One region of the Paenibacillus sp. IHB B 3415 genome, then DNA from elsewhere that is predicted to be linked to it. Evidence: riboswitches for the same ligand, from Rfam matches in the RefSeq annotation. Region 1 holds a riboswitch; each other region holds the start of a gene.
The links. Region 1 has a riboswitch for cobalamin ahead of QW71_RS38240 (S-layer homology domain-containing protein). Riboswitches for the same ligand answer to the same signal wherever they lie in the genome.
Positions count from the first base shown of each region.

Region 2: it holds a riboswitch for cobalamin, as region 1 does, so the genes downstream of both, QW71_RS29080 (anaerobic ribonucleoside triphosphate reductase) here and QW71_RS38240 (S-layer homology domain-containing protein) in region 1, are expected to answer to the same signal.
Region 3: it holds a riboswitch for cobalamin, as region 1 does, so the genes downstream of both, QW71_RS21190 (energy-coupling factor ABC transporter permease) here and QW71_RS38240 (S-layer homology domain-containing protein) in region 1, are expected to answer to the same signal.

Region 1 is NZ_JUEI01000064.1:1,074-5,128, reverse strand. It holds gene QW71_RS41870 (hypothetical protein) at 1-241, shown strand, start outside; gene QW71_RS25545 (hypothetical protein) at 186-503, shown strand; cobalamin riboswitch at 1,020-1,209, shown strand; gene QW71_RS38240 (S-layer homology domain-containing protein) at 1,402-3,582, shown strand.
Region 2 is NZ_JUEI01000080.1:16,516-20,570, forward strand. It holds gene nrdG (anaerobic ribonucleoside-triphosphate reductase activating protein) at 1-204, opposite strand, end outside; gene QW71_RS29080 (anaerobic ribonucleoside triphosphate reductase) at 201-2,186, opposite strand; cobalamin riboswitch at 2,524-2,755, opposite strand; gene QW71_RS29085 (MTH1187 family thiamine-binding protein) at 3,097-3,405, shown strand; gene QW71_RS29090 (sugar phosphate isomerase/epimerase) at 3,456-4,055, shown strand, end outside.
Region 3 is NZ_JUEI01000050.1:18,851-22,905, reverse strand. It holds gene cbiQ (cobalt ECF transporter T component CbiQ) at 1-751, opposite strand, end outside; gene QW71_RS21195 (energy-coupling factor ABC transporter substrate-binding protein) at 748-1,044, opposite strand; gene QW71_RS21190 (energy-coupling factor ABC transporter permease) at 1,044-1,808, opposite strand; cobalamin riboswitch at 2,081-2,277, opposite strand; gene QW71_RS21180 (transcriptional regulator) at 2,440-3,381, shown strand; gene QW71_RS21175 (DUF6171 family protein) at 3,510-3,785, opposite strand; gene QW71_RS21170 (alpha-N-arabinofuranosidase) at 3,802-4,055, opposite strand, start outside.

The DNA.
Region 1 (4,055 bases):
GGGGACTGACGGCGGCGGAGATGCGGCCGCTGGGAATAGCGGCGGCTCTGGTGGAGCGGGCGCCGGAAATGACGGCGGCTCTGATGAGGGAGCCGTGGGGACTGACGGCGGCTCTGATGAGGGAGCCGTGGGGACTGACGGCGGCGCGAATGGAGATGCGGCCGCTGGAAATAGCGGCGGCTCTGATGAAGCCGAAGCCTCCCCGGCGGCGGGTTCATCGGGCGCAGGAACACGGCTCTGATGAAGCCGAAGCCTCCCCGGCGGCGGGTTCATCGGGCGCAGGAACACCTGCGCGCTTATATGAAGTGACGGTGGAGCTGGAGCCGGGCGCGAAGCTGGCCGCGGGTGATGTGATCACCGCCGGAATCTATACGCTGAAGCTACAGGCTAGTCCGGGGAGCATTCTGGGAAGTGCCCCGAGCACTACTCCGAGCACTACTCCGGAGACTACACCCGGCACCGCCCCCACTCCTTCCGCCAGCCCGGACACGGATGCGGAATGATTGAGTGAGAGCCTGAATTGGGCGAAGCCGGATGTAAGAGAAGTCCGGCATTTCATCAACGGTGCTGCCGCCAAAGTTGGCAGAGAGGTCATTGTACTTTGTACACTCAAATCCGGATTAATCAGCACTATTATGTGTTCTATTGTATTTGGTACATTAGATTCCGGATTTTAGAGCCTATAAGGGCTATATTCCAAAATCAATTGTATTAAATACAGCAGAATGCATTATGGTCGCCTTTTATTCCCATTCTGTTGTACATAATACAATCAACCCGCTGCCGGCTCTTGCCGGAAGCGGAAGAATCACTATTTAAGTCCTGAACAGCACGATATGCCGGGAGAATGCGGCGAGTGTTGTTCAGGATTTTTTGTGCGGAAGGGGCAGGGCTGCATATAATTGAAACAGCTTGTCTATAGACATACAGGGGAATAGTAGATATGATTGTTTGTGAATATTAAAATTTAATAAGCTTTGGAAAAAGGTGCGGATTTCCGTAGAAACAGGCGCTGTCATTTAGCAGATAGCCATGCCGGTTCTACGATTGTAATCTGCTTAAAAGGGAAGTCCGGTGCAAGTCCGGTGCGGTCCCGCCACTGTAAATGCGGAGCGACTCCTGAGAAGCCACTGTCTGATAATAGGATGGGAAGGCGGGGGAAGCAATGAAGCTTAAGCCAGGAGACCTGCCTTTTTCGTTGTTGTTTCTATTCTTCGGGGGTAAGAATGCGGAACAGGTGCAAATATAAGCAGGGGCTGTGTGTAGGGAAACTTCTTTTCAGCCGCATGTATTGTATCCTTCCCCGGCCGCCCTGTACAGGGCGGTCTTTATGTTGCACCCGCATCAGCGGAGGACGCAGGATTCATCTATACCATTCTATTCACAGAAAGAGGTCAAGCAATGAAGAACAATCTATCATCCAAATTTATCCGGCTGGGTCTGATCGTTGTCATGATGTTCGCGGTTCTGGGAGCATCCGTGGCTCCGGCAGGACAGGCTTTTGCAGAGAGTGATACCGCATCAGCCCAGTTGAGTGCGAATACCGCGAATACGGCCTCGGCTCTACCGGCAGGCACAGCAGTTAGCGTAGCTGAGGCAGTCTATGCCACTTCGGAGTTTGTGCTGAAGGCCGGAGTCCAGTCCGACTGGCAGGCCATCGGCCTCGCGCAGGCGGGCTACAAGGTTCCGGATAGTTATTTAAAGGCGCTTGAGAGTAAAGTAGCCGCAGCAAAGGGTGTTTACGCCAGAGCTACGGATTATGCGCGGATTACGCTTGCGGTTAGGGCGCTTGGCGGGAATCCGGCGGATGTCGCCGGCTACAACCTGATTGAGAAGCTCTACAATAACGATAAAATTACCGGCCAGACGCTGAACAACGCAGCCTATGTACTGCTGGCGCTTGATTCCGGAACGTATACTATGCCTGACAATGCGAAATGGACACCGGCGAAACTGCTGGCTGAGATTCTGTCCAAGCAGAACACAGACGGCGGCTTCACCCTGACTACGGGAGCAAGTGACCCGGACATGACGGCGATGGTGCTTACTGTGCTGGCAGGACATAAGGCTGATCCGGCAGCCAATACCGCGGGACAGCGGGCGGCAGCCTGGCTGGCGACCGCACAGGACAAGAACGGCGGCTATGGTGACAGCAGCGAGAGTGTCGCTCAAGCCATTATTGGTCTGTCCTCCTTTGGCCTTGACCCGGCAGGGGCGGAGTATACCGTAGGCAATGTAAACCTTGTCAGTAAGCTTCTTAGCTATAGTGCAGCAGATGGCGGGTTCGCTCATACAGCGGGGGGAAGCTACAATCAGCTCTCGACAGAGCAGGCGCTGGAAGCATTGGTGGCTTACAAGCTTTTCAGCACAGGCAGCAAGCTCTATGACCTTAGCAATTCACCTGTGAAGAGTCCTCAGGTTAGTGTGTCCGTTGCCATTGAGGGCCCTAACGGAACCCTGGCAGAAGGCACTGTATATGCGGGAAATGTACTTCAAGCACTGGAGAAGGCAGCAGCGGCGAAGAAGGTGGCCCTGGTCAATGAAGCTGGCAATTATGTGACGGGAATCGGCGGCGTGACGGCGGGTGCTTTTGGCGGCTATGACGGATGGATGTATGTTGTAGCACGCGGTGGAGCGTGGATCTATCCAAGTGTAGGCATGGGTGATTTCCTTCTTGCGGAGAATGACCGGGTGCTTGTCTATTATGGCGGGGATAATACACAGGTGGTAGAGTCCGTGACGGTCTCCCCTGCACAGCCGCAGCCTGGACAAGATATCACTGTAAAAGTAACTCAAAAGCAGTGGGTATGGAATGAAGCGACCTTCACTTCCGACCCGGTATCCTCACCGGCCGCAGGGGTTCAGGTATCCATCGGCGGTAAAACTGCTGTTACAGATGCTGCGGGTTCAGCTGTTGTTGCCGGCGGCCTGCCAGCGAATAAATATACGATTACCGTTACCGGATATCTCAAAGACAGCACACCTGCGGTAGTCCGCTATTCGCAGCCGCTGACCGTGGCTTCTGCTGCGGCTGACCGTGCTGCTTTTACTGATGTGAAGTCAATCTCGCCTTGGGCGCTGGAGTCAGTGTATACGGCCTATGACCGCAAGCTGATGGGCGGTGTCAGTGAGAGCAGCCTCGTGTTCGCGCCGAAGAAGAATATTAGCCGGGCTGAATTTGCGGCACTGCTGCTTAGATTGACCGGCAACGAGCCGTCTGCGGCATCGTCAGCCCAGAGTTTCAGTGATGTTAAGGCGGATGCGTGGTATTATGGAGCAGTGAACAAAGCGAAGGAACTGGGAATTGTCAGCGGAGTAACAGGTACAGCCTTCAAACCGGACGGCCCCGTTACCCGCCAGGATATGGCTGTAATGATCGTGAGAGCCTTGAAGCTGGACGAAGCTTCGGCAGCAGCCGGAACCGGCAAATTCACCGATGAAGACCAGATCAGCGCCTACGCATTAACAGCGGTACGTACTGTAACCGGACTTGGAATTATGAGCGGTACCGGCGGCGAATTCGCCCCTGCCACAGCTGTAACCAGAGAAATGGCCGCTGCTGTAGCGGTTAGATTGCCTTAGGAAGGATATGGGTCAAGGAAGAAGAGCCTTGATGAAGAAAAGATCCTAGATAAGCTGAACCTTAAATATGAATATATAACTTAGTCTTAGTCAGCAGTAAAATTTGAATAGTAGGGCTGCTGGGGCAAGAATCTCACGATTTCAACCCGCGTTTGGGGTGGGAATCCGAAGGCTTGTTGAAAATCCTGCACATAATACAACATTTTCACCAGGATATAGCCTATATTCGAAAATTGTTGTACAAAAGGCAGCATTTCTCTTCTAACAAGCGGTGTAGCGGGACAGATTGTTGTATTTCATACAACAATCTGTCCGAATGCCTAAGGATTAAGGGAGTTAAGTTGTATTTTCTGCAAGATTTTGCATGGAGCAGCCTAAAGCGAAAATGCGGGCGGGATATACAGGTGGATAAATGCCGCTTAATTCCCGGTGAATCTCCCGATATGGCGGCGTAGTTGGAAAAACAACACTTA
Region 2 (4,055 bases), on a different contig from region 1:
CAAGCCGTCCAGCAGCGGATTATCTGCTATCTCGGTGATAATCTCGCGCCTGCGCTCCGGAGTGAAGACCTCTCCATAATTGAAGTTCCAGGTCTTCGGGTTGAAGCATCCGGGGCAGCGGTGGCGGCATCCGCTGAAGAAGAGGACCGCCCGCAATCCCTCTCCTTCATTGATCGACTCCGGATAATATCCGCAGATGTTCATAGATGCTTAACGCGGTCACGTACTTCGGCTTGCTTGGCGGCATTGAAGCGGGTCTGATAGTCGCCGGTCAGATATCCGGTTACCCGGCGCAGCCGGCGGATATGCGTTGTATCTTCATGAGCGCCGCAGGATGGGCAATTCGTGCCGATCACACCTTCGTGGCCGCAGCCGGAGCAGCGGTCAATCGGGTGGTTAATGCTGAAATAGCTGATGTCCTGCTCCAGCGCGTATTTGATGATTTTGACGAATGCTGCAGGGTTGCTGCGGGCGTTGCCGTTCAGCTCTACATAAGAGATCGCTCCGGCGTTGCAATATTCATGGAATGGAGCTTCCAGGCTGATCTTCTTGGCTGCGCTCAGGTCGTAATAGACCGGAATGTGGAATGAATTCGTATAGTATTCCCGGTCCGTTACACCCGGGATGGAACCGAGAACCTTGCGGTCTATCTTGGTGAACTTGCCGGAGAGACCTTCGGCAGGCGTGGCGAATAGAGTAATGTTCAGATCCAGCTCTTCGCTCTTGCGGTCGCAGTATTCACGCATGTGGCGGACAATAGCCACTGCCTTGGCATGGACCTCCATATCTTCGCCATGGTGTTTGCCGTACATAGCCTTCATGCACTCGGCCATACCGATGAAACCAAGGGACAGGCTGCCGTGCTTCAGCAGTTCACCTACGCTGTCTTCCGGTGCAAGCTGCTCGCCGCCTTCCCAGACGCCTTCACGCATCATGAAATCGGAGGCTTTGGCTTTCTGGGAAGCCTGAATGCGGAACCGGTGCAGCAGGCCGTCCAGTGCAACGTCCATATAATGATTAAGATCTTCGAAGAAGCCTTCCTCGTCAGCGGCAAGGCGGCGGCCGGTTACTGTGCCGTAAGCCAGTCCTAGGCGTACAAGGTTAAGCGTATTGAATGAAAGGTTGCCTTTACCAGAGCAGTGATTGCGTCCGAAGCGGTCGCCCAGAACACGTGTCCGGCAGCCCATCGTAGCAAATTCAGTATCCGGATCGGTTGGATCGTAGTACTGCATATTCAGCGGAGCATCCAGATTGGCGAAGTTCGGATACAGTCGGCGTGCAGAGCACTCTGCCGCTTTCACGAACAGCTCATAGTTAGGATCACCAGGCTGCTGGTTGACACCCTGTTTGCATTTGAAGATCTGAATCGGGAACACCGGTGTTTCTCCGCTGCCAAGTCCGTTCATCGTAGCAGTTAAGAGGGAGCTAATCACCAGCTGGCCCTCCGGAGAGGTGCAGGTTCCGTAGTTGATACTGGTAAAAGGAATCTGGCCGCCTGAGCGGCTGGACATGGTATTCAGGTTATGTACCATGCTCTCCGCAGCCTGAAGTGTTTCAATTTCTGTCTCTTTCAGGGCGAAACGGAAGGCGCGCGGATACTTCTCTTCCAGATCGCTGCGGGTCATAGTGACCTCGCCGAGCGCTTCGCCGGCTGTACCTTCCTCGAAATATTCCATTCCTTTGCGGAACAGCTTAGCGAAGGATTTAGTGACATAAGGCGCGAGATCGTAATCCAGCTTGTTGGCGGATACGCCGCCGTACTGGGCATTCTGCTGGGACTGGAAAATAATCGCCACCAGCGACATAGCCGTCATAATCGAATTCGGAGGGCGGACGCTGCCGTTGCCGGTATTGAAGCCTTCGCGGAGCAGACGTTCAAACGGGATGAAGATGCAGTTGGTTGTTCCAATGGCATATTGATCCAGGTCGTGTACATATACAACATTATCTTCAATAGCCTGCACGAGCTGTGGCGGCATCGTGAAATTGCGTGCGTACCACTTGGAATATTCACTGCCGAATTTGCTCATCTTGCCGGAGAAGCTCTCCCCGTTCAAGTTGGCGTTCTCGCGCAGCAGATCCAAATCCCGGCTGTCGATAATATCCCGTCCCAAATGAATAACTTCTTCCAAAAGAACTTCCTGTGCAGCTTGTCCTTCGTTATATCGTTTCTCCAGCAGCGTCATTGTATAGCTCTCTCCTCTCGGTATCGTAAGCGTGAAGCGTGTGCTCCATGACATCAGTAAAAAGGCATCTCCAGCCGGGAGGCGGGAAATGCCCGAATGCGTATTGCAAATATCCGAAACAGCGGAAATTTGCCGGTGGTCTATGTGGAAAATACGAACGGGTACAGGGCTTGTCCTGTTCTGGAACCTGTTCTTGTACCTTCCGCAGAAGCCGATACCTTAGGACGATACTCTATCGTCCTCAGGTATCGGCAGCCTCTGGCCCGATTAACGGAAAGGCTAACTCTGCTCGTGCAGGCCGCATGCGGGCACCTCGCCTGTTCCTCGCAGGAGTCTAACCGGTGCCACAGAAACAGGCAGGTCTCCTGGCTTCCGGTATGCCCTCCGGCGCCTTCCCGAGGGGCCTCGCAGCCCCTTAGTGGCTTATTGTCGGAGGATGCTGCTCCAGCGGCGTCTGGCGGCTGGAACATCCGGTTACAGTGGCGGGACCGCAGCGGATTTGCACCGTGTTTCCCTATTAAGCTTCAACCCTAGCAAGAGGGCGAAACACCTGTTTCTACTATATTTTGTTGTTGTTAAATAAAAGTAACTCAATATATTGTGTTTGTAAACATTTTTTTGCGAATCCGCGCGGGGAGCGGGTTCCGCAGGTTTACTCACAGATGATCCACAGTTAGTCCACAGGTAATCCACAACTTTCCTGTGGATATGGCCTTAAATGAGTCATAAATTGTCCCAAAAGATGCCACAAAGACTCCATAAATAGAGTGCGTCTAATCCTGGTAATTTTACGAGGGAGATAGTAATAGAGAGGGGGCGTCTATGGGTATTTGTGGGAGGGGCACTGAAGGGTTACAATTAAGGAGTAAGGATAGAGCAGACTCATCAAACTTGCAGGAGGGATTTCACAATGGCGATTGGCGAAGTGACCGTTATTCCGATTGGCACTGGCAGTACCAGTCTCAGCAGCTATGTGGCCGATATGCAGCGTGTGCTGCAGACCGTGGAGGGGATTACCTATGAGCTTACTTCGATGGGGACTATTATTGAAGGACCGGTTGCACGGATTCTTGCTGCGGTAGAAGCGCTGCATGAGTCGCCGTTTACGTCAGGAACACAGCGGGTTTCCACCTCGCTTAAGATTGATGACCGTCGTGACAAGCCTTCTACGAGCCGCAGTAAGCTGGAATCCGTGGAACGCAAGCTGCAAGGAGAGTAAGGAACACCTGTAGTTGTAATCAGATTCAACCTATAAGGAGCGGATCTTTCATGGCCAAAGCCTCACAGCAGGTCGGGATTCAAATGTACACACTGCGTGACCAGACAGAGCGCGATTTCCTGGGTACACTGGGCAAAGTTGCGGAGATGGGATATCAGGCGGTGGAATTTGCCGGTTATTTCGGCGTGTCTGCAGGAGAACTGCGCCGTACATTGGACCGGTTGGGTCTTGCTGCGCCTTCGGCGCATGTGGGCCTGGATTTCAGCAGTCTGGATAACATGGAACGGGCGTTAGCCAAAGAAATTGAATATGCGAAGGAACTTGGTTTACAATATATGATCACCCCTTCGGCACCGCTTCCGCAGAACCCCTCGATGGAAGATGTGACGGCGGTGATTCCCTTCCTGGAGAAGGCCTCCGCGATGGTCCGTGCAGCAGGCCTGCAGTACGGGTATCACAACCATGATTATGAATTTGCGGAGGTAGACGGCAAAGCAGTCATCGATATATGGCTGGGGCAGATTCCTGCGGACCATATGTTTGCAGAGTTCGATCTGGGCTGGGTACACAGGGGCGGAGCACGTCCCATTGACTATGTCTCCCGTTATGCCGGCCGTGTTCCGCTGGTTCACATTAAGGATTTCGGGGCA
Region 3 (4,055 bases), on a different contig from region 1:
GCACAGCGATCCCGGCATACGCCCGGACCGCATAACGCCGCGGCACAGGCCGCGCGGTATACGGCGGCAGAATGATCTCCCCCGTGAACCCGCGGGTCAGCAGCCCCTGCGACAATCCGTAATAACGGTGCATCGTATTGCCGAAGAGGGCCGCGGCCATGGCCGCAGTCTCCCGCAGCCTGGCCTTGTACCCTCTGCGGCCGCCGCGCAGTCTCCGGGCCAGCATCAGCCCGTGCGCTGCATCATTCAGCAGGAACAGGAAGCGGTACATGATCAGCATCAGCTCCAGCACAATCTGCGGCATACGCAGCCTGCGGAGCACTTGCAGCAGCTCACTGAACGGTGTGGTGAACATCAGGAAGAAGAAGCAGCTCGTGCAGGCCGAGACCCTAACCAGCAATTCAGCGGCCCGCTCTAGTCCAGCTGCTGTGATATACACCGGAAGAGGCTGCCCCGAAATCCGGAATACGCCAGCTTCCCCGGCAGCGGGGTGGCCGAATTCCACGAGCAGCGCCGGGACACTAAGGCAATAAAACAGCAGCGCCGTACCAAACAGCAGCCCATAGGCGCGATAGGGAATTTTGGCATGCAGGATGCACCAGGACATCATCCACAGCGTAATCACAAGCTGCAGCACCGGATGCACTGTATAGGAGAGCAGGAACATCAGTGCCGCGAACGAGCTTTTCCACATGGGAGACAGCTGCCTCAAGGCATTATTATAAGAAAGGACATCAATTCGTCTGATCACTTGCTGATGCTGTTCTGCTTCGCCTGGCCTTGTTTCCCTTTCAGCAGCCCCAGTGAATATCCGATCACCCCGGCGCCAATCGCCGCCTGTAATGCGAACAGCATACTCTCCGTCTCACCCGGAAGCTCGGTCAGCGGCTTGAACCAGGGTTCATATTCGGGGTTAATCTCCGTGATCACACCCTCGGCAGCATCATCGGCCCCGCCGAATTCCCCTTCCACGAACAGTAACGGCAGCACACACAACAGGACAACGGCCAGCAGCATCAACCCATTTTTCCATTTATTGCTCATTATGCATTTCCCCCTTTGACCTTGCGTTTCAGGAGCGACATTTCATTTGGACTGTACGATTTCAGCCAGTTCCACAATAATACGGTCAGCAGCCCTTCGCTGATGGCCAGCGGAATCTGAGTTACGGCAAAGATCCCCCCGAATTTGAGAAAAGAGGCCAGGACTCCGCCATCCGCAGCCGGAAAAGCCACCGCAAGCTGAAAGGAAGTCACTACATAAGTCATCAGATCGGCAACCGCCGCCGCACAGAATAAGGCCAGCTTCTCGCGGTCCGGCAGCTTCATCATCAGCTTATAGACTGCATATCCGGCAAAAGGCCCCGCGACCGCCATCGAGAACGCATTCGCCCCCAGCGTAGTGATTCCCCCGTGCGCCAGAAGCAGCGCCTGAAACAACAGCACAATCGAGCCGATCACGCCCATCGGCAGCGGCCCCAGCATTACAGCACCAAGCCCTGTACCCGTAGGATGAGAGCTGCTTCCGGTAACGGAAGGCATTTTGAGCGCCGATAGAACGAACGTGAACGCCCCTGCCAGACCGAGCAGCAGCTTCAGCTCCGGATTCTCCTTGGTCATCGATCTAAGCCTGATAATCCCGAGCACAAAGAACGGTAAGAACGCCACCCACCAGAACACGGCCCAGCCTACCGGCAGAAACCCTTCCATAATGTGCATAGCCTGGGCCGTTCCCGGTTCATTCAGCATAAAGTACACTGTAAATCCGGCAATCAGCGCCGCAAAACTCCAAAATCCGCGTTTCTTCATTTGTCAGCCTCCAAGTTTCTTAAATATAGCAAACCAAAAAACTCCCGCCCTTCAGGGTGGGAGTGTATGTACGCAGGTATGATTCGATAGAGAGCACTGCCGTGCGCCAACAAGGGGTTCTGCACCCGGTCGCTCCGCATGGGCCGCTCAACGCTGTGTCTGCATAACATTGAACCGGCTCTGATCTTGATCTTCAAGATTCCCTCCGGTCCTGCAGGCACATCGCTTCATCTCATTAACCTATCCGTACACCGCTCCTATCCGCGTAGAGTCGTGGTGTGCGTAATCAAGGTAGGTCTCCTGGCTTGGAATACGGGCGCTTTATCCTTCGTCTTCCCCGGGGTTCTCCCCAAGTGACATCTTGAAGTTCAGCTCTTCCTTACAGTGGCGGGACCGCTCGGGACTTGCACCCGATTCCCTGTTATCCCTTGCCTGATCCGGCAAGAGCACCTTGTTACATCGCTAATCCATCCTACATCATAGCGGAACAGGCTCTGCATGTCTGTGATAAAATTGGAGCGGCTGCGAGGCGCAGTATTCATTTGCTTGTAAGGCAGCGTTCATTTGCTTGTAAGAATATCATTTGAGTAATATAATTATTAACTATATAACCTGAACGTGGAGGCAGCGCATGAAACTTGATCTAACCGAACAATCTTTACCCGTGTACGAAGCGTTATCCAGCGCTGTGCGCCTGCAGATGCTGCGGCTCCTGTCCGAACAGCCGATGAACGTCAAGGAACTGGCCGGGGCGCTGAAGCTCAGCAGTGCCATTATGACGATGCATGTGCGCAAGCTGGAAGCTGCCGGGCTGATCCGCAGCCACATGGCTCCCGGACGCAGCGGACTGCAGAAGATTTGTACACTGGCCGCCGAGAGTGCTGAGATTATTTTCCCCGGACAAGCCAGAACACAGCGCAGAGGCTACCGTAAGGAAATTCCCGTGGGCCACTACTCTGATTTCCAGATTGAACCGACCTGCGGATTATCTACAACCGAGCGGGTAATCGGCAACTTTGACGATCCGCGGTATTTCTGGGATCAGGAGCGGGTGAATGCAGGCATCCTGTGGTTCGGCAAAGGATTCGTGGAATATAAAATCCCGAACTTCCTGCTGTCCAGCCAGAAGCCTGAGGAGCTGGTCATCACGATGGAGATTGCCTCCGAAGCCCCGTCCATCAATAATAACTGGCCCTCCGACATCACCTTCACACTGAACGGGCAGCGGCTCGGCTTCTGGACCAGCCCCGGCGACTACGGGGACAGCCCGGGCAAATACACTCCTGCCTGGTGGCCTGCACTCACCAACCAGTATGGACTGCTTAAGCAGCTGCGGATTACTCCGGCGGGCACGTTCATGGACGGTCAGAAGCTGTCAGAGGTTACGCTGGAGCAGGTCGGTATCCGTGATAAGCAGTGGACGTTCAAGGTCTCAGTGGAAGAGGATGCGGAGCATATCGGCGGCCTTACCTTATTCGGCAAGGGGTTTGGCAACTACAACGAGGATCTGGTCTTTGAGCTCTTTTATACGGATGCTGTTGAAGCTTCGGCAAGTGCCAGCCGGACGGAATGACCAGGACTGGACAGCAAACAGCGGCAGCGGGAGACCTTAAGCTCAGGTCTCCCGCTGGGAGACCTTAAGCTCAGGTCTCCCGCTGCCGCTGTTGTGGTTACGGGTGTATTGCAGGGCAGCTTTGCAGTTTAATCAGTCACCGGCTGCCACAGGCCGCCGCCCGGCAGCGGACATCCGCGTGCCTTCAGCCGGGCCACAACCGGTATAATACAGCCGCAGGCAATGCAGGTTACGCCATCCTGCAGCTTGGGACAAGCTCCGCATAGGGCAACCCGCTCGGCATAGACTTCGTCCGGGGCTGTATTATCCGGATTGAACATGGAGGAGGCGAGAATCCGGGCAATCTGCGCTTCCGTCACCTTGTAATCTTCCCGGCATCCCTTGCACGCTGAGGTTGTAGTCATGCTGTGCTCCTTCTCGTTAAGCTCCCGGAGTAATTGCCAGTACTGTCACCGACATTGGCGGCAGTTCAACCGTAAGCGTGTCGCCTTCAAGCTGGAAGGCGGTGAACGGCTGCGGTACTACCGCTTCCGGCTGCTCGAAGGTATTGTGGGCATCGATGGAAGACCCCGCAAGTGTAGTGCCGCTTACGGCTGCTGACTGTCCAGCCAGTCCGCGCAGCTCCAGCGGCAATACTGCCGGTGCAGCGTGATTCAGGTTGCACAGGCTGACGT